Regions from separate parts of the Streptomyces sp. NPDC087787 genome, predicted to be linked through region 1. Evidence: riboswitches for the same ligand, from Rfam matches in the RefSeq annotation. Region 1 holds a riboswitch; the other holds the start of a gene.
What was found. Region 1 has a riboswitch for S-adenosylmethionine ahead of ACIOWN_RS02110 (aminotransferase class V-fold PLP-dependent enzyme). Riboswitches for the same ligand answer to the same signal wherever they lie in the genome.
Positions count from the first base shown of each region.

Region 2: another riboswitch for S-adenosylmethionine. It lies ahead of thrC (threonine synthase); the one in region 1 lies ahead of ACIOWN_RS02110 (aminotransferase class V-fold PLP-dependent enzyme).

Region 1 covers NZ_JBIUVQ010000001.1:448,625-460,497, reverse strand. Annotated here, with positions in the region: gene ACIOWN_RS02135 (NlpC/P60 family protein) at 185-1,219, opposite strand; gene ACIOWN_RS02130 (NYN domain-containing protein) at 1,458-2,807, opposite strand; gene ACIOWN_RS02125 (hypothetical protein) at 2,882-3,121, opposite strand; partial or broken gene ACIOWN_RS02120 (rhomboid family intramembrane serine protease) at 3,277-4,078, shown strand; gene ACIOWN_RS02115 (Lrp/AsnC family transcriptional regulator) at 4,075-4,356, shown strand; gene ACIOWN_RS02110 (aminotransferase class V-fold PLP-dependent enzyme) at 4,468-5,853, opposite strand; SAM riboswitch class IV at 6,017-6,133, opposite strand; gene trpD (anthranilate phosphoribosyltransferase) at 6,219-7,283, opposite strand; gene ACIOWN_RS02100 (cytochrome bc complex cytochrome b subunit) at 7,432-9,093, opposite strand; gene ACIOWN_RS02095 (Rieske 2Fe-2S domain-containing protein) at 9,090-10,157, opposite strand; gene ACIOWN_RS02090 (c-type cytochrome) at 10,154-10,963, opposite strand; gene ACIOWN_RS02085 (heme-copper oxidase subunit III) at 11,026-11,637, opposite strand; gene ACIOWN_RS02080 (hypothetical protein) at 11,850-11,873, shown strand, end outside.
Region 2 covers NZ_JBIUVQ010000009.1:154,309-166,181, reverse strand. Annotated here, with positions in the region: gene nagA (N-acetylglucosamine-6-phosphate deacetylase) at 1-705, opposite strand, end outside; gene ACIOWN_RS16805 (ROK family protein) at 705-1,649, opposite strand; gene ACIOWN_RS16800 (DUF3263 domain-containing protein) at 1,801-2,043, shown strand; gene otsB (trehalose-phosphatase) at 2,132-3,007, shown strand; gene ACIOWN_RS16790 (trehalose-6-phosphate synthase) at 3,030-4,460, opposite strand; gene ACIOWN_RS16785 (glucosyl-3-phosphoglycerate synthase) at 4,544-5,515, opposite strand; SAM riboswitch class I at 5,674-5,843, shown strand; gene thrC (threonine synthase) at 5,862-7,145, shown strand; gene ACIOWN_RS16775 (MoaD/ThiS family protein) at 7,142-7,417, shown strand; gene ACIOWN_RS16770 (cold-shock protein) at 7,848-8,051, shown strand; gene groL (chaperonin GroEL) at 8,482-10,104, shown strand; gene ACIOWN_RS16760 (NADH:flavin oxidoreductase) at 10,306-11,442, shown strand; gene ACIOWN_RS16755 (MFS transporter) at 11,638-11,873, shown strand, end outside.

The DNA of each region.
Region 1 (11,873 bases):
GCCCGGTCTGCGGGAAACGCGCCAGACAGTAGCCGCGCGGACACACCGCGACCAAAGCCGCCGAGGGGGCACCGAACGCGGCCGCCCCGCCTCTGACGCAGGTCAGGGCGGGGCGCGGGGTCACCGTGGGGTGCCGGGATTCGCCCGTTCGGGCGAGTGGGAGAGGGGCTCTCCCGCAGAGGCGTCAGATGCGGACGCCGAACTGGAAGGGCATGTTGCTGATCGGCTCGTAGCGCACGACGGTGCCCGTGCGCGGGGCGTGCAGCACCTGGCCGTTGCCCGCGTAGAGGCCGACGTGGTGCAGATCGCCGTAGAAGATGATCAGGTCGCCGACCTGGAGCTGGCTCTGCGAGTAGATCCTGGTGCCCGCGTTGGCCTGTGCCTCGGAGGTGCGCGGGATGCTGACACCGGCCTGGGCGTACGCCCACGAGGTCAGACCCGAGCAGTCGTAGGAGGACGGACCGGTGGCGCCGTAGACGTAGGGCGAGCCGATCTTGGACTGGGCGGCGGCGAACGCGGCGCCGGCCCGGCCGGAGGCGGGGGCGGCGTTGCCGAGCTGCACTCGGTCGGCGGAGGCCCGGCTGGCCCGGTCCTGCTCGGCGGCGAGGGCGGCCTTCTCCTGGGCGGTGAGGCTGTTCAGGAGCCGCTGCGCCTCGGCGAGCTTGCCCTGGACCTCCGTCTTCTTCTTGCCCAGCTCGGTGCGGGTGGCGGCGAGGTCCTTCAGCTTCGAGGAGGCCTCGGACCGCTCCTGGGCGAGCTCGCGCTGCTTGTCCTGGATCTTCTTCAGCGCCTCGACCTGCTGGCCGCTCAACTGGTCGAGCGTGGAGGCCTTGTCGAGGTAGTCGTCCGGGTCGGAGGACAGGAAGAGCTGGAGCGAGGGGTCTATGCCACCGGTGCGGTACTGGCCTGCGGCCAGCGAACCGAGGCCGTCACGCAGCTTGTTGAGATCCTGCTGGCCGCGGGCGACGTTGTCCTGGATGGTGGAGATCTCCTTCTGGAGCTTCTCCTGCTTCTCCTTGGCCCCGTTGTACTTCTCGGTGGCCTGCTCGGCCTGCTCGTAGAGCTCGTCGACCTTGGACTTGACTTCGTCCTTGCTCGGCTTCGCGCTCGGGGCTGCGTTGGCGGCCTGGGCACTGATCGCTACGGCCGCTGCCGCCGCGGTGGTGAGCACAGTCACACGCGCACGGCTGGGTTGCTTGGGTCGACGGTGGGACGCCACGGAAGCGAGCTCCTTCTTCTGAGTGATCACCCGCTCGGAGGTTCGAGTTCGACCCTAGTGACCTCATCGTGATGAATTCAAATCCTGCGGCGGAAAATCCCACCACCCGCTGCATTCTTTGCCCATAACTCACCAGCAGTGAGGACCACTTGACCCTGCGTCGCGTGACGCTTCCGACCAATTCGGGAATGCGGCCCGTATGTTGCGCTTAAGGCTTTTCGCGACCCTACGTCCGTTTTCAGCCGCGCGAGAGCCGCTTCAGGAGCACCACCGAGGCCACCGGCCGCGCCCCCGCCTTCGCGACCCCGTCGGCGACCTCGCGGTCGGTCGAGGCGACGATCACCGGCCGGCCGGGCGGCTCGGCCCGCACCAGCTGACGGATCAGCTCGTCCGCCGTGACCCCCGGCTTGGAGAACAGCACCCGCACGCCGCGCGGCGGCGCGAGAAGCACCGGCGCGACCAGCTCGGCCCCGTCGAAGACACAGGTGACCTCGGCGCCGGTCTGCGCGGCGAGCTGCGAGAGCTGCCCCAGCAGCCTCAGCCGCTGCTTCTCCAGCGGCATCTGCGGATAGCCGGTCTTGGTGACGTTGTAGCCGTCGACGACCAGATGCGCCTGCGGCAGCGCGAGCAACTGGTCGAGAATCGCCGGGTCGTGCTCGGACAGCGCGCGGGCGGCGATGTCCTTGGGGGTCATCCGGCCCGGCTCCACCGCGTCCACGGTCTCCGCCGGGCGCACCGACACCGGCGGCAGCGCCAGCTCCCGGCGCAGCCCCTGGGCCGCGTCGAGGACGGTGTCCAGCAGCAGCCGCACCCGCATGTCCTCCACGCTGCGCCCCTCGCGGGCCGCCCGGCGGGCGGCCTCCAGCGCGGCCTCCGCCTCCCCCAGGCGCGCCTTGAGCCGGCGGGTCTCGCTCTCGGCGGCCGACACCTGCGCCTGCCCCTCGGCCCGGGCGGCCTCCAGCTCGCCCCGCGCCTTGCGCAGCGCGGCCTCACCACGCTTGACGTCGCTGTGCGCGGCCCGCAGCCTGCGGTGCAGCGACTCGGCCTCCCTCCGGGCGGCGTCCAGCTCGGCCCGCAGCCGCTCGGTGTCGGCCCGGTTCTGCTCACGGGCCGCCGCCAGCTCGGCGCGCAGCCGTTCCAGTTCGGCCCGGCTCTCCTCGTCGGCACGCTCGGCGTCCGCCCGCTGGGCCTCCTCGCCCGCGGCGGCGACCAGCTTCACCCAGCCCGGCGGTCGCAGCACGTAGGCCGCGGCCGCCACGTCGAGCGGGTCCGCGGCCGGGGGCGGCGAGCCGGAGTCGAGGGCGGCCGACAGCTCCGGCTGGGCCTCCTTGAACTTGTCGCCGACGCGCTGGCGGAACAGCGGATCGGTCTCGAGCGCGGCCGCCATCGCGTTGCCGGCGAACTTCGCCCGGCGGCTGGGCGTGAACCGGGCGTACTGCCGCAGCTGCGCGGGCAGTTCCCCGAACGTCAGTGCCCCGAAGGAGTCGGAGACGATCTGGACGACCCGGCGGCGCACTCCGTCGGGCAGGGGACGGTCGAGCACCTCGGCGGCGCCGTCGCCCGGCCCCCCGCCTTGTGTCTCCGCCATCCGTCACCCCAATGCCTCAATGCCTCGATACCCCGCGGCCTCCCGCGGGGGTCGCCCGTGAGGGCCCGTTCCACTCAGGAGCCGGCGCCCGGCCTGTCCACGAGTTCCACCTGGTCCACGGCGTTGCACCAGCGGCAGCGCACCGACTCGATCGTCTCACTGACCACCTCGCGCTCCTCGACCTGCGGCTCTCCGGCCAGGTCCAGGTGCACGTACTCGACGACCTTCGACGAGCGGGTCACGTCGAAACGGGTGAGATTGCCGCACAGGGTGCAGCGCCACCGCGTCGTGGCGGTCGGCAGGGGAACCGTCATCGTGACTGTTCGCTTCCTTCTGTGGTCCGTGACGCGCCAGTTTCCCTGGGCGTGTGGCACGTAACCCTACGGCCTGGCGGGGACTCGGCGCCGGTCCATCCACGGCGGCGAGGCGGTCTGTGCGGTTGCGTCCCGTTACGCCATGCTCTGTGCACATGATCGGCAACAGGTACACGGTGGCCGCCCGGACGATCGAGGCGGCCAGGGCGGTACGGAGCATGCAGGCGCCGGTGACGTGCGCCCTGATCGTCCTGTGCTGTCTGATCTTCGTGACCGGCCCGGCCTCGGGTCTCAATCCCTCCTACGGCACCGGGGACGCGCTGCTGCTCGCCCAGCGGGCCTACTTCCGGCGGTGGGGCGTGGTCCCCGCCGACTTGTTCACCGGCTCACCGCGGGCCGCCCTCACTCCCGCGACGGCCCTGTTCGTGCACGGCAGCTGGGTGCACCTGCTCGGCAACATGCTCTTCCTCCACGTCTTCGGGGCGATGACCGAGGAGCGCATGGGCCGCGTCCGGTTCACGCTGTTCTACGTCGGCTGCGGCTACCTGGCCCTGGTGGGCTACGCGGCCGCCAACGCCGCCTCCGGGCAGAGCCTGGTGGGAGCCTCGGGCGCGATCTCGGCGGTCCTCGGGGCGTTTCTCCTTCTGTTCCCCAGCGCCCGGGTGACCAGTCTCTTCCCGTTCCTGTTCTTCCTGCCGCTGCGTTTTCCCGCGTGGGTGGTCCTGCCCTTCTGGGCGGCACTCCAGTGGCTGGCCGCGGGACGCGCCGCCGAGGGACCGCAGGTCGCCTACCTGGCCCATGTGGTGGGCTTCGCCCTGGGCTTCGCCTGCGCGTGGCCCTGGTCCGGCCAGATCAGAGGGCGCGTAGCGCGGCCTTGGAAGGGTGGTGGCGGGAGACGGGAGGGCTAGAGTGAAGCCCGCCCCTGCTCCGGCCCCCGAGGGAGAGAACCAGCCGTGATCACCGCGATCGTCCTCATCAAGACCAGCGTGGACCGGATTCCCGAGATCGCCGAGCAGATCGCCTCACTGGACTCGGTCAGCGAGGTCTTCTCCGTCACCGGCACGTACGACCTGATCGCCATGGTCCGGGTGCGGCAGCACGAGGACCTCGCGGAGGTCATCCCGGGGCGGATCAGCAAGATCCCGGGCGTCGAGGGGACGGACACGCACGTGGCCTTCCGCACGTACTCGCAGCACGACCTGGAGGCGGCGTTCGCCATCGGGCTGGACTCCTGACCAGCGCGAACGCCGGACCACCACAGGCGCCGGACCACCACGGACGCCCGGCGGCTCCGGACGTCCGACCGCCCCGGGCTCCTCACCGCCCGGGGCTCCTGGGCGGGCGGATCACACCGCGGGGACGCAGCGGCCGTCCTCCGTGCGGTACGTCCACTTCGCGCCCTCGCGGACCAGTTCCCGCACCGCGGCCACGAAGCGGTCCACGTGCTCGTCGGGCGTGCCCGCGCCGAAGCTCACCCTGATGGCGTTGAGGGACTTCTCGCCCGGGGCGGCCTCGGGCGCGCCGCACTCGCCCTGGCTCTGCGGATCGCCGCCCAGCAGGGTGCGGACCAGGGGGTGGGCGCAGAAGAGGCCGTCGCGTACGCCGATGCCGTACTCGGCGGAGAGGGCGGCGGCGAAGTGGGAGCTGTTCCAGCCCGCCACGACGAAGGAGACGACGCCGACCCGCGGGGCGTCGTCGCCGAACAGGGACAGGACCCTGACCTCGGGCACCTCGGCCAGACCGGCCCGCACCTTGCGGATCAGGTGCCGCTCACGCGCGACGAGCTCGTCGAATCCGGCCTCGGTCAGCGCCGCGCAGGCCGAGGCGACGGCGTAGGCGCCGATGACGTTCGGGGAGCCGGCCTCGTGGCGGGCGGGCGACTCGTGCCAGCGCACGTCCACGGACCCGTCGGCGCGCCGCGCCACCGTACGGCTCGCGCCGCCGCCCGCGAGGTACGGCTCGGCCTCGCGCAGCCAGTCGGCACGGCCGGCGAGCACACCGGAGCCGAAGGGCGCGTACAGCTTGTGGCCGGAGAAGGCGACCCAGTCGACGTCGAGGTCGCGGACGGACACCGGGTGGTGCGGGGCGAGCTGGGCGGCGTCCAGGACGATCCGGGCGCCGTGCGCGTGGGCGGCGGCGGCCAGTTCCCGTACGGGCCACAGCTCGCCGGTGACGTTGGAGGCGCCGGTGACGCACACCAGGGCCGGGCCGTGGGGGAAGCGGTCGGCGAGGGCCCGCTCCAGGGTCGCCACCGCGTGATCCGGGGTGCGCGGGGCGTCGAGGTACGTCACCCGCGCGTCCCGCCACGGCAGCAGCGAGGCGTGGTGCTCGGTCTCGAAGACGAAGACCTGGCAGTCCGCGGGCAGCGCGCGGGCGAGCAGGTTGAGGGAGTCGGTGGTGGACCGGGTGAACACCACCTGGTCCTCCGCACGGCAGTCCAGGAACTCCGCGACCGTCCCGCGGGCGTTCTCGAACAGGTCGGTGGAGAGCTGGGAGAGGTAGCCGGCGCCGCGGTGGACGCTGCCGTAGTACGGCGCGTACGCGGCGACGTCGTCCCAGACCCGCTGGAGGGCGGGCGCGCTGGCCGCGTAGTCGAGCGCCGCGTAGGTGACCTCCCCGCCGGTGACGAGGGGGACGGTGACGTCGCGGCCCAGGACGGGCAGCGGCTCCGGGATGTCACGGCGAACGGGCTGGTCGGCGGGAACGGCGGACACGGACGTGGACACGGACATGGGTGAACTCCCGTGGAAGCAGGCGGCATCGCCACGCGAGCGGACACGGCTCAAGCGCGGAGAAGGTGAAAAGGGGGGTGCGGAGGCGGGGCTCTACGCCCTAACGCATTCGCTTGCTCACGGAAGGCTCCCTCGTACGACCAGGACCCCTGGTGCTGCGAGGGGTCCGCGCTTGCCGTAGGCCTCGCTGCCTACGACCTGGTCCTCACCCGGGGCACCCCGCCACGGACGGAGGGTTGCCGGACAGCCGGCCGGGGCCACATGGCTGTCACTCATGACCTGGTTCAGCATCCTGCCACACGGTCTTCCACGCGCAAGGCGCAGTCCGGATCGTGGACTGCGCCCTGCGAGGGAAAACGCGGCTATCAGGCGTTGCTGGCGGCCACCCAGCGCTCCAGCGTGCGCTTGGCGGACCCGGAGTCGATCGACTCCGCCGCGCGGTCCATGCCCGCCCGGATCTGCTCGGCGAGGGTGCCCGACCCCGGCTGCAGCGCCACCAGCGCCGCCGCGGAGTTCAGTAGGACGGCGTCCCGTACGGGCCCCTCCTCACCGTCCAGCAGGCGCCGGGCCACCTCGGCGTTGTACGAGGCGTCCCCGCCCCGCAGCGCCTCCACGGGCACCAGCTCGATGCCGACGTCCCGCGGGTCGAAGCGCTCCTGGGTCACCTCCCCGTCCCGGACGATCCAGACCCGTGAGGTGGCGGTCGTGGTGAGCTCGTCGAGGCCGTCGTCGCCCCGGAAGACCAGGGAGGAGTGGCCGCGTTCGGCGAAGACGCCGGCGACGACCGGTGCCATGCGCGGATCCGCGACCCCGACGGCCTGTGCCCGCACCCTGGCCGGGTTGGTCAGCGGGCCGAGCACGTTGAACACCGTGCGGATGGCCAACTGGCCGCGGGCGGCGCCCACGTGGCGCAGCGCCGGATGGAACTTGACCGCGAAGCAGAAGGTGATGCCCGCCTCCTGCGCCACCTCGGCCACCCGCCGCGGCGTCAGCTCCAGATTGACGCCGAGCTTTCCCAGCACGTCCGAGGCCCCGGAGGCGGAGGACGCGGCCCGGTTGCCGTGCTTGACGACACTGGCGCCGGTGCCTGCCACGACGATCGAGGACATGGTGGAGATGTTCACGGTCTTCGCGCCGTCGCCGCCGGTGCCGACGATGTCGACGGTCGCGCCGGGCACCTCGATCACATTGGCGTGCTCGTACATGGTGCGGACCAGGCCGGTGATCTCCTCCACCGTCTCGCCCTTGGCCCGCAGGGCCACCACGAACCCGGCGATCTGCGCGTCGGTCGCCTCGCCGCGCATGATCAGGTCCATCGCCCAGGCGGTCTCGTCGGCGGTGAGGTTCCGGCCCTCCAGCAGGCCGTTCAGCAGGGCGGGCCAGGAGCGGCCCGCCGCGGTGTCGCCTCCAGCGGGGGTCACAGCGTTCATATGCCGCTCCTGGGTCGGTGTCCCGCACTGCGGGGACGCGAGTCTCGAACAGGTCCACCCTATCCAGCCCCGGACACCGCGAAGGGCCCCGTCCGGGGATCGGACGGGGCCCTTCGACCGTGGCGTGGCGACGCTCAGCGGTCAGTGATCAGTGGTGGCCGTGGCCGCTCGTGATCTCCCTGTACTCCTCGACGGTCGGCTTCGGGATCTGGTTGTCCTCGCCGTAGTACGCGTTGCTGAGCTTGGCGCGGAGCTTCTGCGAGCCCTTGATCTTGCGTTCGACACCGTTCTCGTCGACCGCCGGACCGATCTCGGCCGGCTCGTACTGGTCGTGCGCCGTGAGCGTGAAGAGCTGCTCCTGGCTCAGCGGCTCGTGCACCTCGATGAACTCACCGTGCGGCAGGCGCTTGATGATGCCGGTCTCGCGGCCGTGCAGCACCTTGTCCTTGTCGCGGCGCTGGAGGCCGAGGCAGATCCGCTTGGTGGCGACGAACGCGATGACCGGTCCGACGAAGAAGCCGATCCGGACGAACCAGGTGACCGCGTTGATCGACAGGTGGAAGTGCGTGGCCCACAGGTCGTTGCCGCCGCCGACCAGCGTGATCATGTACATCGTGATCCAGGCGACACCGAACGCGGTACGCGTCGGGGCGTTGCGCGGGCGGTCCAGGATGTGGTGCTCGCGCTTGTCGCCGGTGATCCACGACTCGATGAACGGGTAGACCGCCAGCGCGGCCAGCACCAGGCCGAAGAGGACCAGCGGGATGAACACGCCCAGGACGAGCGTGTGGCCCCAGAAGTTGACCTCCCAGCCCGGCATGAAGCGGACCAGACCCTCGGCGAAGCCCATGTACCAGTCGGGCTGGGCGCCGGTGGACACCTGGTCCGGACGGTACGGGCCGATCACCCAGATCGCGTTGATCTCCACGATCGCCGCGATGACCGCGAGGACACCGAAGACCAGGAAGAAGAAGCCGCCGGCCTTGGCCATGTACACCGGCAGCAGCGGCATGCCCACGACGTTCTTGTTGCTCTTGCCGGGACCCGCGAACTGCGTGTGCTTGTGGTAGAAGACCAGGATCAGGTGGGCGACCACCAGGCCCAGCATGATGCCGGGCAGCAGCAGGATGTGGATCGAGTAGAACCGCGCCACGAAGTCGTGGCCGGGGAACTCGCCGCCGAAGAGGAAGTACGAGATGTACGTGCCGACGATCGGCATGGACAGGATCGCGCCCTCGGTGAAGCGGACACCGGTGCCGGAGAGCAGGTCGTCCGGGAGCGAGTAACCGGTGAAACCGGTGAACATGCCCAGGGCGAACAGCAGGAAGCCGAACAGCCAGTTGATCTCACGCGGCTTGCGGAACGCGCCGGTGAAGAACACGCGCATCATGTGCACGAACATGCCGGCGAGGAAGATCAACGCGGCCCAGTGGTGGATCTGCCGGATGAGCAGACCACCGCGCACCTCGAAGGAGATGTGCATGGTCGAGTTGAACGCCTCGGACACCAGCTGACCCTGCAGCGGGACGTACGAGCCGTTGTACACCACCTCGTTCATCGAGGGGTGGAAGAACAGCGTCAGGTACACACCCGTGAGGATGATGATGATGAAGCTGTACAGGCAGACTTCGCCCAACATGAACGACCAGTGGTCGGGGAAGATCTTGCGCATGTTGGCCTTGGCCAGGGAGTAGATCCCCAGCCGGCCGTCGGCCCAGTCGGCGATCCGCTCGCCGGCCGGTGCCTTCCCGCGAGAGCGGCCCGCCGCGCCGGCGGCGGACGGATTCGTGTTGGCTGCTGATGTACTCATCCGCGCTCCCAGAATGCAGGACCGACGGGCTCCTCGAAGTCGCCGAGCGCCTGGAGGTAACCCTCGCTGTCCACGCCGATGCGCAGCTGCGGCAGAGCGTGGCCGGCGGGGCCGAAGATCACTCGGGCACCGTCGGAGAGGTCGAAGGTGGACTGGTGGCACGGGCACAGGGCGTGGTGCGTCTGCTGCTCGTACAGGGAGATCGGGCAGCCCACGTGGGTGCAGATCTTCGAGAAGGCGACGATGCCCTCGTGTCCCCAGTCGAGTTCGCGCTTGTCCTTGATGTCGCCCGGCTCGAGCCGGATGATCATCAGGGCCGCCTTGGCGATCTCGTTGGCGAAGTCCTCGTCCGTCTCCTTGAGACCGCCGGGCATCGCGAAGGTGAGCGAGCCGACCGAGACGTCCTCGGGACGCAGCGGAAGGTTGGTGTTCATGTTGACGAGGCGCTTGCCCTTGGCCCACAGCGTGTGGCGCAGGCTGGTCCCGGGCAGCGGGCCCAGGTCGCGCAGCAGCATGACGCCGGACAGCGGCACCAGCGTGAGCGCGCCGAGCATCGTGTTGCGGATCAGCTTGCGACGGCCGATCGCCGACTCCTTGGCGCCCTGCTTGAAGTCCGCGTGGACCTTCGCACGGACCTCGGGGGACGCCTCGATCGGGTGACGCTCGTCGGCGACCTCGACGTCGGACATCAGGGTGCGGGCCCAGTGGACCGCGCCCGCGCCGATCGCGAACAGCGCCACGCCCAGCGTCAGGCCGAGCGCGAAGTTCAGCGCGTTGATGTGCCCGAGCGGGAAGACGAAGATCGACTTGTCGTGCGGGATCGTCACGTACGAGGCGATGAAGCCGATGGTGGCCAGCATCGACACCGTGAACATCAGGGCGACGGCGCGCTCTGACCGCTTGGCGGCCCGCTCGTCGATGTCCTGGATGCGGTGCTCGTGGGGCGGCAGTCCCGGGTCGGCGAACGGGGCCCGCTCGTCCGCCACGGAGACCGCGCCGCGCCCGTGCTCGTGGGCTGCCTGCTCTGCGGGCAGGTTCTCTTCAGGAATGTCTTGGCTACTCATGACTTCTTGGCCTTTGCGGTCCGAGCGGCGACCCAGACGGCGACCGCGACAAGGGCACCCAGCCCGAAGATCCAGGCGAACAGACCCTCGGTGACCGGTCCGAGGCCACCCAGGTCCATACCGCCCGGGGTCGTGGTCTCGTCACCGTTGACCGCGTCGAGGTACGCGATGATGTCCTTCTTGTTCTTCTCCGGCAGCAGCGTGTCGGGGAAGGAAGGCATGTTCTGCGGGCCGGTCTGCATGGCCTCGTAGATGTGCTTGTTGCTCACACCCGTGAGGTTCGGGGCGTACTTGCCGTGCGTCAGCGCACCGCCCTTGCCGGTGAAGTTGTGGCACTGGGCGCAGTTGGTGCGGAACAGCTCACCGCCCTTGGCGGCGTCCGCGCCCTCGGGGCTGTACTGGTTGGCCATCGGCACGTTGGGGCCGGCGCCCAGGGACGCGATGTACGCGGCGAGCTGGTCGATCTCGGCCTGGTTGTAGATGACCTTCTTGCGCGGGATCTGCGCGCCCGGCTGCTGGGCCGGCATACGGCCGGTGCCCACCTGGAAGTCGACCGCCGCGGCGCCCACGCCCACCAGGGTGGGACCGTCAGTGGTGCCCTGCCCACCGGTGCCGTGGCAGCTTGCGCAGCCGACCAGATAGAGCTTCCTGCCCTCCTCGATGGTGAGGGACTGGGCGGTGTCCTCGGCCTTCGCCTTGCTCGCGGGCGCGAACGCGGTGTACAGCCCCCCAGTGGCCGCCAGCGCGAAGAGTAGGACGACGACCGCCGCCAGCGGATGGCGTCGTCGTGCGGAGAGCTTTTTCACGGATTACCCCGGTGTCAGGATCTTCTGCGTCGATGCTTTGCGGACTTGGATCGGTTCGTCGGCTACTTGATCAGGTAGATCGTGGCGAAGAGTCCGATCCAGACGACATCGACGAAGTGCCAGTAGTAGGACACGACGATGGCCGCGGTCGCCTGCTCGTGGGTGAACCTCCGGGCCGCGTAGGTACGGCCGAGGACCAGCAGGAAGGCGATGAGACCGCCCGTCACGTGCAGCCCGTGGAAGCCGGTGGTCAGGTAGAACACCGAGCCGTACGGGTCGGAGGACAGCGAGATGCCGTCCTTCTTCACCAGCTCGGTGTACTCGAAGATCTGACCGCCGATGAAGATCGCACCCATGATGAAGGTGACGATGAACCAGCCCCGGAGCTTCTTCACGTCACCGCGCTCGGCGGCGAACACGCCGAGCTGGCAGGTGAGCGAGGAGAGCACCAGGATCGTGGTGTTCACCGACGAGAAGGGGACGTTGAGAGCGCCCGCCATCTCCTTCCAGTGCGCCGGACCCGTCACCGATCGCAGGGTGAAGTACATCGCGAAGAGGGCCGCGAAGAACATCAGCTCGGAACTCAGCCAGATGATGGTTCCGACGCTGGTGAGGTTCGGTCGGTTGACCGACGGGTGCGCGTGCCCGGTTTCTACTGTCGTTGCTGTCGCCACGCCGACATTATGTCGGTCGCTTATCCCGCCCTCACCCCGGGGGGTGCCGTTCGGAGTGTCCCGGGGGTGTGCTGTGCCCATACGGCCCGTCGAAGGGCTGTTCCAAACGCTGTCTACCAGGGGTTGAAGGGGGTAGCATCCGCGCCATCGGTACCCGGAAGTTCCCGACAGTTCCCGACGGGGTTCTCCCCGACCAACGACGCGGAGGAACAATGCAGGCGACCGCCACGGTGCTG
Region 2 (11,873 bases), on a different contig from region 1:
CGTGACCCGCTCGTCCTCCAGCAAGGCCGCGATCGGGCCGGGGGCGCGGTGGCCCAGCGGCGGCATGGCGTTGAACAGGTGGGTGGCGACGGTGGCCCCGGCGTCGATCGCCTCCACCGTCTGCTCGTACGTCGCGTCCGTGTGCCCGATCGCCGCGATCACGCCGTGCTCCGTGAGCAGCCGTACGGAGTCGATGCCGCCGGGCAGTTCGGTGGCCAGGGTCATCATCCTGGCCCGGCCGCGGGCGGCGTCGATCAGCTTGCGCACCTCGGCGGGGTCCGGGGCGCGCAGCAGTTCCTCCGAGTGCGCTCCCTTGCGGCACGGCGAGATGAACGGCCCCTCGAAGTGGATGCCCGCGATCTCGCCCTGCTCGGCGAGTTCCGACAGCAGCCCCGCCTGCTTGACGAGGAGGCCCATGTCGTCGGTGACGGTCGAGGCGACCAGGGTGGTGGTGCCGTGCTCCCAGTGGGTGCGGACGGCGGTCAGCACGTCGTCGGCCGTGCCGGAGAAGGAGGCGCCGCCTCCGCCGTGGTTGTGGATGTCGACGAAGCCGGGGACCAGCCAGTGCCCGCGCACGTCGAGGGTCTCGGCGTCCTCCCGGGCGTCGCCGGCGATCCGCGTGCCGTCGACGATCACACGGCCGCCGTCCACGATCCCGGTGGGCAGCACCACCCGGGCTCCGGTCAGAACCTTGCTGGGGGCCATCAGGCGGTTACCTCCGGAGAAGTCGTAGAAGTGTTGAGCAGGTCCCAGGCCAGGAGCCCCGCGCCCAGGCAGCCGGCGGTGTCGCCCAGGGCCGCGGGGACGATCGACGGCAGCTTCTGGAAGGTGACGCGCCGCTGGACCGCCTCGCGCAGCGGCGCGAACAGCGTCTCGCCCGCCTCGGCGAGCCCGCCGCCGATGATCAGCGTGCGCGGGTCCAGCAGGGTGAGCGCGGTGACCAGCCCGTCGGCGAGCGCGTCCACCGCCTCCTGCCAGACCGTTTGCGCACCGGCGTCCCCGGACTCCACGGCCTTGGCGCAGTCCGCCGCGTCCGCGTCCGGGTCCCCGCATGCCTCGGCCCACGCCTGACTGACCGCCGACGCGGAGGCGAACCGCTCCAGGCAGCCGCGCTGCCCGCACGGACAGTCCAGGCCGCCGGGGCGTACGACGATGTGGCCGATCTCGCCCGCGAAGCCGTGCGCGCCCGCCTCCACCCGGCCGTCGATGCCGATCGCGCCCGCGATTCCGGTGCCCAGCGGCACGAAGAGGAACCGGTCCGCGCCCCTTCCCGCCCCGATCCGGCCCTCGGCCAGTCCGCCGGTGCGCACGTCGTGGCCCAGGGCGACGGGGGCGCCGAGCCGCGCGGCGAGCAGCTCGCGCAGGGGGACGTCACGCCAGCCGAGGTTGGCCGCGTAGGCGGCGATGCCGCGCGCCTCGTCGACGATGCCGGGGACGGCGACACCGGCCGCGGACGCCTCCTGCCCCAGGTGCCGGACGCCGTGGGCACGCAGTTCCGCGGCGAAGTCGAGGATGCCCTCGACGACGGCGTCCGGCCCGCGCTCGCGGCCGGTCGCCCGGCGGGCCCGGTGCAGCAGGGAGCCGTCGGCGGCGACCAGCGCGGCCTTCATCCCGGTGCCGCCCACATCGAGGGCGATGACGTGTTTCACGTGGAACAGTGTGGACCGTCGACCGGGAGAGGTCTAGTCCACTTGCTTGGTGCAGACCAATTGTGTCCACTTGGTGACGCGGGGACGGCCGGAACGGCGCGGACGGGCCCGGCGAGGGCCGCTGTCGGTGGCGGAGGCTACGGTGCCTGGTATGGACGACGACGAGGAGCAGGGGCTCGGCCGCAGGGAGCGCGGCATCCTCGCCCTGGAGCGCCGCGGCTTCACCGGCCCCGGCGCGAAGGAGCGCGCGATACGCGAGGAGCTCGGTCTGTCGCCGGTCCGCTACTACCAGCTCCTCAACGCCCTCCTCGACGACACCCGCGCCCTCGCCCACGACCCGGTCACGGTGAACCGCCTCCGCCGCGTCCGCGAGACCCGCCGCGCCGAGCGCTGAACCCGCGCCGGGCCGCGAACGCGCCCGAGCGCCGAGACCCGTGCCCGGCGGAGGAATGCGCCGGGCCCCGGAGGGATAGGTTCGCCCCATGGGTAGTCAGGACCGTCACTCCGCCGACTCGACCGCCTCCGTCTCCTCCCTGCCGGCGCCCGTCACCCGGGCGGGGCGGGACGGGCTCGCCGCGATCCTCGCCCGGCCCGAGCGCGCGCTGATCGCGCTCGACTTCGACGGGACGCTCGCGCCGATCGTCCCCGACCCCGACCAGGCCCGCGCCCACCCGGACGCCGTGCCCGCGCTCTCCGCGCTCGCCCCGAAGGTGGCCGCCGTCGCGGTGGTCACCGGCCGCCCGCCCGGCGTCGCGGTGCGCCACGGCGGCTTCGAGGGCGTACCCGGCCTGGAGCACCTGGTCGTCCTCGGCCACTACGGAGCCGAGCGCTGGGACGCCGCCACGGGCACGGTCACCGCCCCGCCCCCGCACCCCGGCGTCGCCGCCGTCCGCGCCGAACTGCCCGGCCTCCTCGACCGGACCGGCGCCGGGCACGGCGCCTGGATCGAGGAGAAGGGCCGCTCGGTCGCCGTCCACACCCGCCGCGCGGACGACCCGCAGGCCGCGTTCGAGGCGCTGCGCGAGCCCCTCGCCGGCCTGGCCGCCCGCCACGGGCTGATCGTCGAGCCCGGCCGCATGGTCCTCGAACTGCGTCCCCCGGGCATGGACAAGGGCGTCGCCCTCCTGGACTGCGCCCGCGACCTGGGCGCCACGTCGGTCCTGTACGCGGGCGACGACCTGGGCGACCTCCCGGCCTTCGCGGCGGTCGGCGAACTCCGCTCGGACGGAGTCCCGGGCGTCCTGGTCTGCAGCGGCAGTACGGAGGTCACCGAGGTGTCGCGGCGGGCCGACCTCGTGGTGGACGGCCCCGCCGGGGTGGTGGCACTGCTGAGGAACCTGGCCGACCGCCTCGCGTAGCCTCGCGTAGCCCCCCGTCCGTTCAGCCGCCCAGCTCCTGGAGCTGGTCCAGGAACCACTGGGCGGGCGGCAGCGCGGTCGCGGCCGCGGCCAGCCGCTTCGTCCGCTCCGCCCGCTCGGGATCCGGCATGTTCAGCGCCCGGTGCAGCGCACCGGCCGTCCCCACCACGTCGTACGGGTTGACGACGACCGCGTCCTCGCCCAGCTCCGCGTACGCCCCCGCCTCCCGCGACAGCACCAGCGCGCACCCCGAGTCGGAGACGACCGGCACCTCCTTGGCGACCAGGTTCATCCCGTCCCGGATGGGGTTGACCAGGGCCACGTCGGCGATCCGGTACGCCGCGAGCGACCGCGCGAAGTCGTCCTCCACGTGCAGCAGGACGGGGGTCCAGCCGGGCGTCCCGTACCGGGCGTTGATCTCCTCGGCCACCCGCCGCACCTGCTCCGTGTACTCCCGGTACACCGCGAGGTCCTGCCGCGAGGGGTAGGCGAACGCCACGTGCACCACCCGCTCGCGCCACTGCGGGCGCTGCTCCAGCAGCTCCCGGTACGCGTGCAGCCCCCGCACGATGTTCTTGGACAGCTCGGTCCGGTCCACCCGCACGATCGTCCGGCGCGGGCCACCGTCCGGTCCGGTGCCGATCTCCTCGCGCAGCGCCGCCATCCGCTCCTCGACGTCGGCCCGGTGCGACCGTTCCCGCAGGAACTCCGCGTCCGCGCCCAGCCCGTGCACCCCGATCCGGGTACCCCCGAGCCCGCCGACGAGCGCGTCGCAGCACCCGGCGAACGCGTCGGCCCACCGCTGGGTGAGGAAGCCCAGCCGGTCCGCGCCCAGCATTCCGCGCAGCACCTGCTCGGCGATGTCGTCGGGGAGGATCCGGAAGTAGTCCGCCGGCGCCCACGGCGTGTGCGAGAAGTGCCCGATGCGCACATCGGGCCGGAAATCGCGCAGCATCCCCGGCACGAGCGTCAGGTGGTAGTCCTGCACCACCACGGCCGCCCCCTCGGCCGCCTCCTCCGCGAGCGCCTCGGCGAAGGCCAGGTTGTAGGCCTCGTAGGACTTCCACAGGCGCCGGAACCCGGCGTCGAAGACCGGCTCCAGCGGGGTCTGGTACAGCATGTGGTGGACGAACCACAGCACCGAGTTGGCGATGCCGTTGTAGGCGTCGGAGAAGACCCGCGCGTCGATGTCGAGCATCCGCACCTGCTGCCCGCCGGTCGCCTCGGACGGCAGCCGGCGCCCGCCCTCGAAGCGGCCCGCCGCCTCCCGGTCGGCGTCGCTCAGCGCGGCGCACACCCACACCACCCCCGCCTCCGGGCCGATCGCGGAGAGCCCGGACACCAGCCCCCCGCCACCGCGCCGGGAGTGGAGTGAGCCGTCCTCGCGCACCTGATACGAAACCGGGCCGCGATTGGACGCGACCAGCACCTCGGCACCGTGCGTAGAAGCCATAAGCCTCAACCTAGCCCGGCCCCGAAACGCTCAAACGTACGGTTCCGCTTCGTAGCCGCCGGAAAGCGGGCGAGGCCGTTGTTTCACGCCACCTGCCGGGCCGCGTACTCCGCGACCTCGGCCATCGGCGGACGCTCCTCGGTGTCCACGGGGTGCGTCCGCGGCTCGAAGCCGTTCTCGCCGCGCTCGAACTGGGTGAGCCTGGGGCGCACGAGATGGCCGCGGGCCAGGCGGAGCTGGGCGGTGCGGTAGATCGCGGCGGCCATCCTGCCGAGCGCCTGCCCGTCCTGGTGCCGGTGCCTGCGCACCCCGACGTCGACCTGCGCGAGCGCGTCCAGGCCCACCAGGTGCAGCGCGTCGACCAGCATGCCCAGCTCGACGCCGTAGCCGACCGGGAAGGGCAGCTGTTCGAGGAGTGAGCGGCGGGCCGCGTACTCGCCGCCGAGCGGCTGCACGAAGCCGGCGAGCTGCGGCCAGTGCATGTTGAGCAGCGGGCGCGCCATCAGCTCGGTGACCCGTCCGCCCTGCCTGGCGGCGGCCGAGGCGGAGGCGTCCCGGCCGGGCACGGTGAAGGGGCGGTCGTACATCGCCTTGACCAGGTCGACGTCGCGTTCGGTGAGCAGCGGGCCCACGATGCCGGTGACGAAGTCGGAGGAGAACTCCCGCAGATCGGCGTCGACGAAGCAGATGACGTCCCCGCGGGTGACGAGCAGGGAGCGCCACAGCACCTCGCCCTTGCCCGGCACCGCGGGCAGGCGCGGCAGGATCTCGTCGCGGCGCACCACCCGGGCGCCCGCGGCGGCGGCCACCTCGAAGGTGCGGTCGGTGGAGCCCGAGTCGACGACGACGATCTCGTCGACGAGCGGCGCCCGCTCCACCAGGTCGCGGCGGATCACCGCGACGATGTCGCCGACCGTCGCCTCCTCGTTCAGCGCGGGCAGCACCACGGAGACCGACTGACCGGTGCGCTGCTTGGCCGCCAGGATCTGGTGCAGCGGCCGGTCGGCGACGGACCAGGAGCGGGTGGCCAGCCAGCGCTCGACTTCTTCCAGCACGGTCAGCGGCTCCTCACTGTCGTCCCGCGACTGTCGTCTCGCGGTGTCGTCTCGCGGTTCGGACGACCGTCTCCGCCGTCCTGGCCTTCCGTTACAGTCTTGAACAACGCGGACGACCATCCCATGCCGGGGGTCGACTCCGCCTCACAACCGAATACAGCTCATCCAGAGGGGCAGAGGGACACGGCCCGATGAAGCCCCGGCAACCCTCCAGCCGGTTCTCGTATCGACCGCTGTGCGCGCACAGCCGATCGTCCTCGCGAGGCTCCCGGCTAGGGAAGGTGCCAAATCCGTCTCACGGCGAGATGCGTCGTGAGGAAGATGAGGAGAAAGGGCCTCGCCTCACATGGCTGTGCAGACCGTTGCAAGCAGCACCGATTCCACCGTGGACCTCGGCCCCGCCGCGGCACTGAGCTGTCGCGAGTGCGGTCACCGCGTCCCTCTCGGCCCGGTCTTCGCCTGCGAGGAGTGTTTCGGCCCGCTGGAGATCGCCTACGACTTCTCGGCCTACGACACCGAGGAGCTGCGCAAGCGGATCGAAGCGGGCCCCGCGAACATCTGGCGCTACGCGCCGCTGCTGCCCGTCCCCGCGGACGTCGCCGGCAAGCCGAACCTGAACCCGGGCTGGACCAAGCTCGTCCAGGCCGACCGCCTCGCCGGTGAACTGGGCGTGACCGGCGGGCTGTACGTGAAGGACGACTCCGGCAACCCGACGCACTCCTTCAAGGACCGCGTGGTCGCCCAGGCGCTGGAGGCGGCCCGCGCCTTCGGCTTCACCACGCTCTCCTGCTCCTCGACCGGCAACCTGGCCGGTGCCGTCGGCGCCGCGGCCGCCCGTGCCGGACTGCGCTCCTGCGTGTTCATCCCGCACGACCTGGAGCAGGGCAAGGTCGTGATGGCCGCGATCTACGGCGGCGAACTCGTCGGCATCGAGGGCAACTACGACGACGTGAACCGCTTCTGCTCCGAGCTGATCGGCGATCCGGCCGGCGAGGGCTGGGGCTTCGTCAACGTCAACCTGCGGCCGTACTACGCCGAGGGCTCCAAGACGCTGGCGTACGAGATCTGCGAGCAGCTCGGCTGGCGGCTGCCGGACCAGATCGTCGTGCCGATCGCCTCGGGCTCCCAGCTCACCAAGGTCGACAAGGGCCTGCGGGAGCTGATCGAACTCGGACTGGTCGAGGACCGGCCGTACAAGATCTTCGGCGCCCAGGCCGAGGGCTGCTCTCCGGTGTCCACCGCCTTCAAGGCCGGCCACGACGTCGTGCGGCCGCAGAAGCCGGACACCATCGCCAAGTCCCTGGCCATCGGCAACCCGGCCGACGGCCCGTACGTCCTGGACATCGCGCGCCGCACCGGAGGCGCGGTGGAGGACGTGACCGACGAGCAGGTCGTCGACGCGATCAGGCTGCTGGCGCGGACCGAGGGCATCTTCGCGGAGACCGCGGGCGGTGTGACGGTCGGCGTGACGAAGAAGCTGGTCGAGAACGGCGTCCTCGACCCGACGAAGACCACCGTCGTCCTCAACACCGGCGACGGGCTGAAGACCCTGGACGCGGTGGCCGGCACCGGCCTGACCGCGACGATCCGTCCGACCCTGGACTCCTTCCGAGAGGCTGGCCTGGCATGAGCGTGACCGTCCGCATCCCCACCATCCTGCGCACCTACACCGGCGGGCGGGCCGAGGTGAGCGCCGAGGGCGCGACCCTGTCCGACGTCATCTCTGACCTGGAGAAGAACCACACGGGCATCGCGGCCCGGGTCCTGGACGACCAGGGCAAGCTGCGCCGCTTCGTCAACGTGTACGTCAACGACGACGACGTCCGGTTCGAGCAGGGCCTTCAGACGGCCACTCCGGACGGCGCGGGCGTCTCGATCATCCCCGCGGTCGCCGGCGGCTGATCATTACCTTCGGTAATTCCGGTCACGCAGAGTTCATCGAGTTGCCCCTTCCGTGAGAGATACGGAGGGGGCAATTCTGTGTGATTGAACGCGGTAGAGTTGGGGAACGCGCCCCCGAACTCGGAATCCGGGGCCATGGAATCCTGCCGTGGGCCCGGTAAGAAGTAGCCAAAGTCTGCGAGCCTTTTGTGGTATTTGCCTTGTTCGTGGGGCCCGAATTGCCCTGAATTCGCGTGAATTCTTCCTATATTCCGGACCGTGTGCGTCCAGATTTCTCGTCCGATTGACCTGTTGCAGAGGGCAGTTGGGCAGATACATTCGGCCGCGGTCGACGCGTTCCGGCGCACGCCCCCGATTCACGGGGGGTGAGGTCTGACCCGGGTCCGCGAAGTGCGGATCTGTGCAAGGGCCAGTAATAGGGGAGTTAGGCATGGCTCAGGGCACCGTCAAGTGGTTCAACGCGGAGAAGGGGTACGGCTTCATCGCGGTCGACGGTGGTGCGGACGTCTTCGTCCACTACAGCGCGATCCAGATGGACGGCTACCGCACGCTGGAAGAGGGCCAGCGGGTCGAGTTCGAGATCTCGCAGGGCCAGAAGGGTCCGCAGGCCGACATGGTCCGCGTCACGGCCTGAATCGCGCGACCACCGCAAGCGACGTTCTTCTTCGGAAGGGCCCGCACCTCCGCTGCCGGGGTGCGGGCCCTTCGCCGTGCCCGCGCCCCGCCCGGGTGTGCCGGCCTCGTGCGCGGCTCCCTCGCCGGGGCCGGCCGCCGGTGTTCGCGCGCGGCTGACTCCCCGCCGACCACCCCGAAGGCGCTTGCGCCCACCCGTCACCCGACCGCCACCCCTCATCGAGCCCGCTTCGCGGGCGCACCTTGCACTCGGAGGGGTCGAGTGCTAATCATTGGCGTTAGCACTCTGAAGGTGAGAGTGACAACGAAGGACCGGGTCGGTGAGGCCACGGGCCAGGTGGGGCAAGGAACCACCTCAGGCCGGGGCCGTCCGTCGCGGGCGCGGGCGCGGTCCGAAGGAATCACCCCCAGTCCTGGAGGGACCACTTCACATGGCCAAGATCATCGCGTTCGACGAGGAGGCGCGGCGAGGCCTCGAGCGCGGCATGAACCAGCTCGCGGACGCCGTCAAGGTGACCCTCGGCCCCAAGGGCCGCAACGTCGTCCTCGAGAAGAAGTGGGGTGCCCCCACGATCACCAACGACGGTGTCTCCATCGCCAAGGAGATCGAGCTCGAGGACCCGTACGAGAAGATCGGCGCCGAGCTGGTCAAGGAAGTCGCCAAGAAGACGGACGACGTCGCCGGTGACGGTACGACCACCGCGACCGTGCTCGCCCAGGCCCTGGTCAAGGAAGGCCTGCGCAACGTCGCCGCCGGTGCCAACCCGATGGCCCTGAAGCGCGGTATCGAGCGCGCCGTCGAGGCCGTCTCCGCCGCCCTGCTCGACCAGGCCAAGGAGGTCGAGACCAAGGAGCAGATCGCCTCCACCGCCTCCATCTCCGCCGCCGACACCCAGATCGGCGAGCTCATCGCCGAGGCCATGGACAAGGTCGGCAAGGAAGGCGTCATCACCGTCGAGGAGTCGCAGACCTTCGGGCTCGAGCTCGAGCTCACCGAGGGCATGCGCTTCGACAAGGGTTACATCTCCGCCTACTTCGCGACCGACATGGAGCGCATGGAGGCGTCGCTCGAGGACCCGTACATCCTCATCGCCAACTCCAAGATCTCCTCGGTCAAGGACCTGCTCCCGCTCCTGGAGAAGGTCATGCAGTCGGGCAAGCCGCTGCTGATCATCGCCGAGGACGTCGAGGGTGAGGCCCTGTCGACCCTGGTCGTCAACAAGATCCGCGGCACCTTCAAGTCCGTCGCCGTCAAGGCCCCGGGCTTCGGCGACCGCCGCAAGGCCATGCTCGGCGACATCGCCATCCTCACGGGCGGCGAGGTCATCTCCGAGGAGGTCGGCCTCAAGCTGGAGAACGCGACCCTGGACCTCCTGGGCCGCGCCCGCAAGGTCGTCATCACCAAGGACGAGACCACCATCGTCGACGGTGCCGGCTCGACCGACCAGGTCGCGGGCCGCGTGAACCAGATCCGCGCCGAGATCGAGAACAGCGACTCGGACTACGACCGCGAGAAGCTCCAGGAGCGCCTGGCGAAGCTCGCCGGCGGTGTCGCGGTCATCAAGGCCGGTGCCGCCACCGAGGTGGAGCTCAAGGAGCGCAAGCACCGCATCGAGGACGCCGTGCGCAACGCCAAGGCGGCCGTCGAGGAGGGCATCGTCGCCGGTGGTGGCGTGGCCCTGCTCCAGACCACCAGCGTCTTCGACAAGCTGGAGCTCGAGGGTGACGAGGCGACCGGCGCACAGGCCGTGAAGCTCGCCCTGGAGGCCCCGCTCAAGCAGATCGCCGTCAACGCCGGCCTCGAGGGCGGCGTCGTGGTGGAGAAGGTCCGCAACCTCACCCCGGGCCACGGCCTGAACGCCGCGACCGGTGAGTACGTCGACCTGGTCGCCGAGGGCATCATCGACCCGGCGAAGGTGACCCGTTCCGCGCTGCAGAACGCCGCCTCCATCGCCGCGCTGTTCCTCACCACCGAGGCCGTCATCGCCGACAAGCCGGAGAAGGCCGCCGCGCCGGCCGGCGGCGGCATGCCGGGCGGTGACATGGACTTCTGATCCCTCAAAGGATCGGATCCGTCCTTCACGTACCGAGGGCGGCACTCCCTGGAGACAGGGGGTGCCGCCCTCGGGCGTGTTCCGGGTCACAGGAGTGGATCAGTGGAATGCCGTGGCCGGTGGGGCAGTTGACGCCGGTGCCCGGCCAGGCGCGCGTGCGTGCCGGCCGGTACCGACCACGATTTCGAGGAGCCCCCCACCGTGACCGTCACCGCTTCCGAATCCGGGTCCGCGTCCCGCGCGGCCGAGATCCTCTCCCGCCCCGTCACGCTGAACGGCCTCACCGTCCCCAACCGGATCGTGATGGCGCCGATGACCCGGATGTTCTCGCCGGGCGGCGTCCCCGGCGAGGACGTGCTGTCGTACTACGCCCGCCGTGCCGCCGCGGGTGTCGGCCTGATCGTCACCGAGGGCACCTACGTGGGGCACGACTCGGCCGGGCAGAGCGACCGCGTGCCGCGGTTCCACGGCGAGGAGCAGCTCGCGGGCTGGGCGAAGGTCGCCGAGGCCGTGCACGCGGCGGGCGGCACGATCGTGCCCCAGCTCTGGCACATCGGCATGGTGCGCAAGCCGGGCCAGCAGCCGTTCCCCGAGGCGCCCGCCGTGGGCCCCTCCGGGCTGCGCATCGGCGAGTCCGAGGTGACCGGCAGGGCGATGACGCGGACCGACCTGGACGACGTCATCGGCGCGTTCGCCGAGGCGGCCGCCACCGCGGAGCGCATCGGCTTCGACGGCGTGGAACTGCACGGCGCCCACGGCTACCTGCTCGACCAGTTCCTCTGGGCGGGCACCAACCGCCGCACCGACGCCTACGGCGGCGACGCGGTGGCCCGTACGAGGTTCGCGGCGGAGCTCGTGGCGGCGGTACGCGCGTCCGTCTCGCCCGGCTTCCCGGTCCTCTTCCGGTACTCCCAGTGGAAGTCGGGAGCCTACGACGCCCGTCTGGCCGAGACGCCCGAGGAGCTGGAGGCGATCCTGTCGCCGCTCGCCGCGGCCGGGGTGGACGTCTTCCACGCCTCCACGCGCCGCCACTGGATGCCGGAGTTCGAGGGCTCGGACCTCAACCTCGCGGGCTGGACCAAGAAGCTGACGGGCAAGCAGGCCATCACCGTCGGCTCGGTGGGTCTGGACGGCGACTTCGTCAAGGCGTTCCAGGGTGAGGGCGCGGAGGTCGGCAGCCTCGACAACCTGCTGGACCGGCTGGAGCGCGACGAGTTCGACCTGGTGGCCGTGGGCCGCGCGCTGCTCCAGGACCCCGAGTGGGCGGCGAAGGTCCTCGGCGGCCGCTTCGACGAGCTGAAGCCGTACGACGCGGCGGCGCTGGAGACGCTGAGTTGAGCTGACACGAGTCGCGGGGCGGCGGCTGCCTCAGGGCGGGCGCCGCCCCTTCTCCTGTGTCTCTTCGGCCCGGCGGCCCGTCCGGACTCTGCCCCGGGGGCCTTCCCGGCGGGATATTCACTTGCTTAAGTCAATCAAGTCCAATTAAGGTTGCCTGAGTCAAGTACACCTGCTCTCCGACGGAGACCTTCCTTCATGTCCGACGCACTCGCCCGGCCCGCCGCGGCCGGGCAATCCGCGCCCCGGCCCAACGCCGTCGTGGCCGTACTCGCCTTCGGCGGCATCGTGGTCTCGCTGATGCAGACCCTGGTGATCCCGATCATTCCCGAGCTGCCCCAGCTCCTGCACGCCTCGGCGTCGGACACCGTATGGGCCGTCACCGCCACGCTGCTCGCCGCGGCCGTGGCCACCCCGGTCACGGGCCGCCTCGG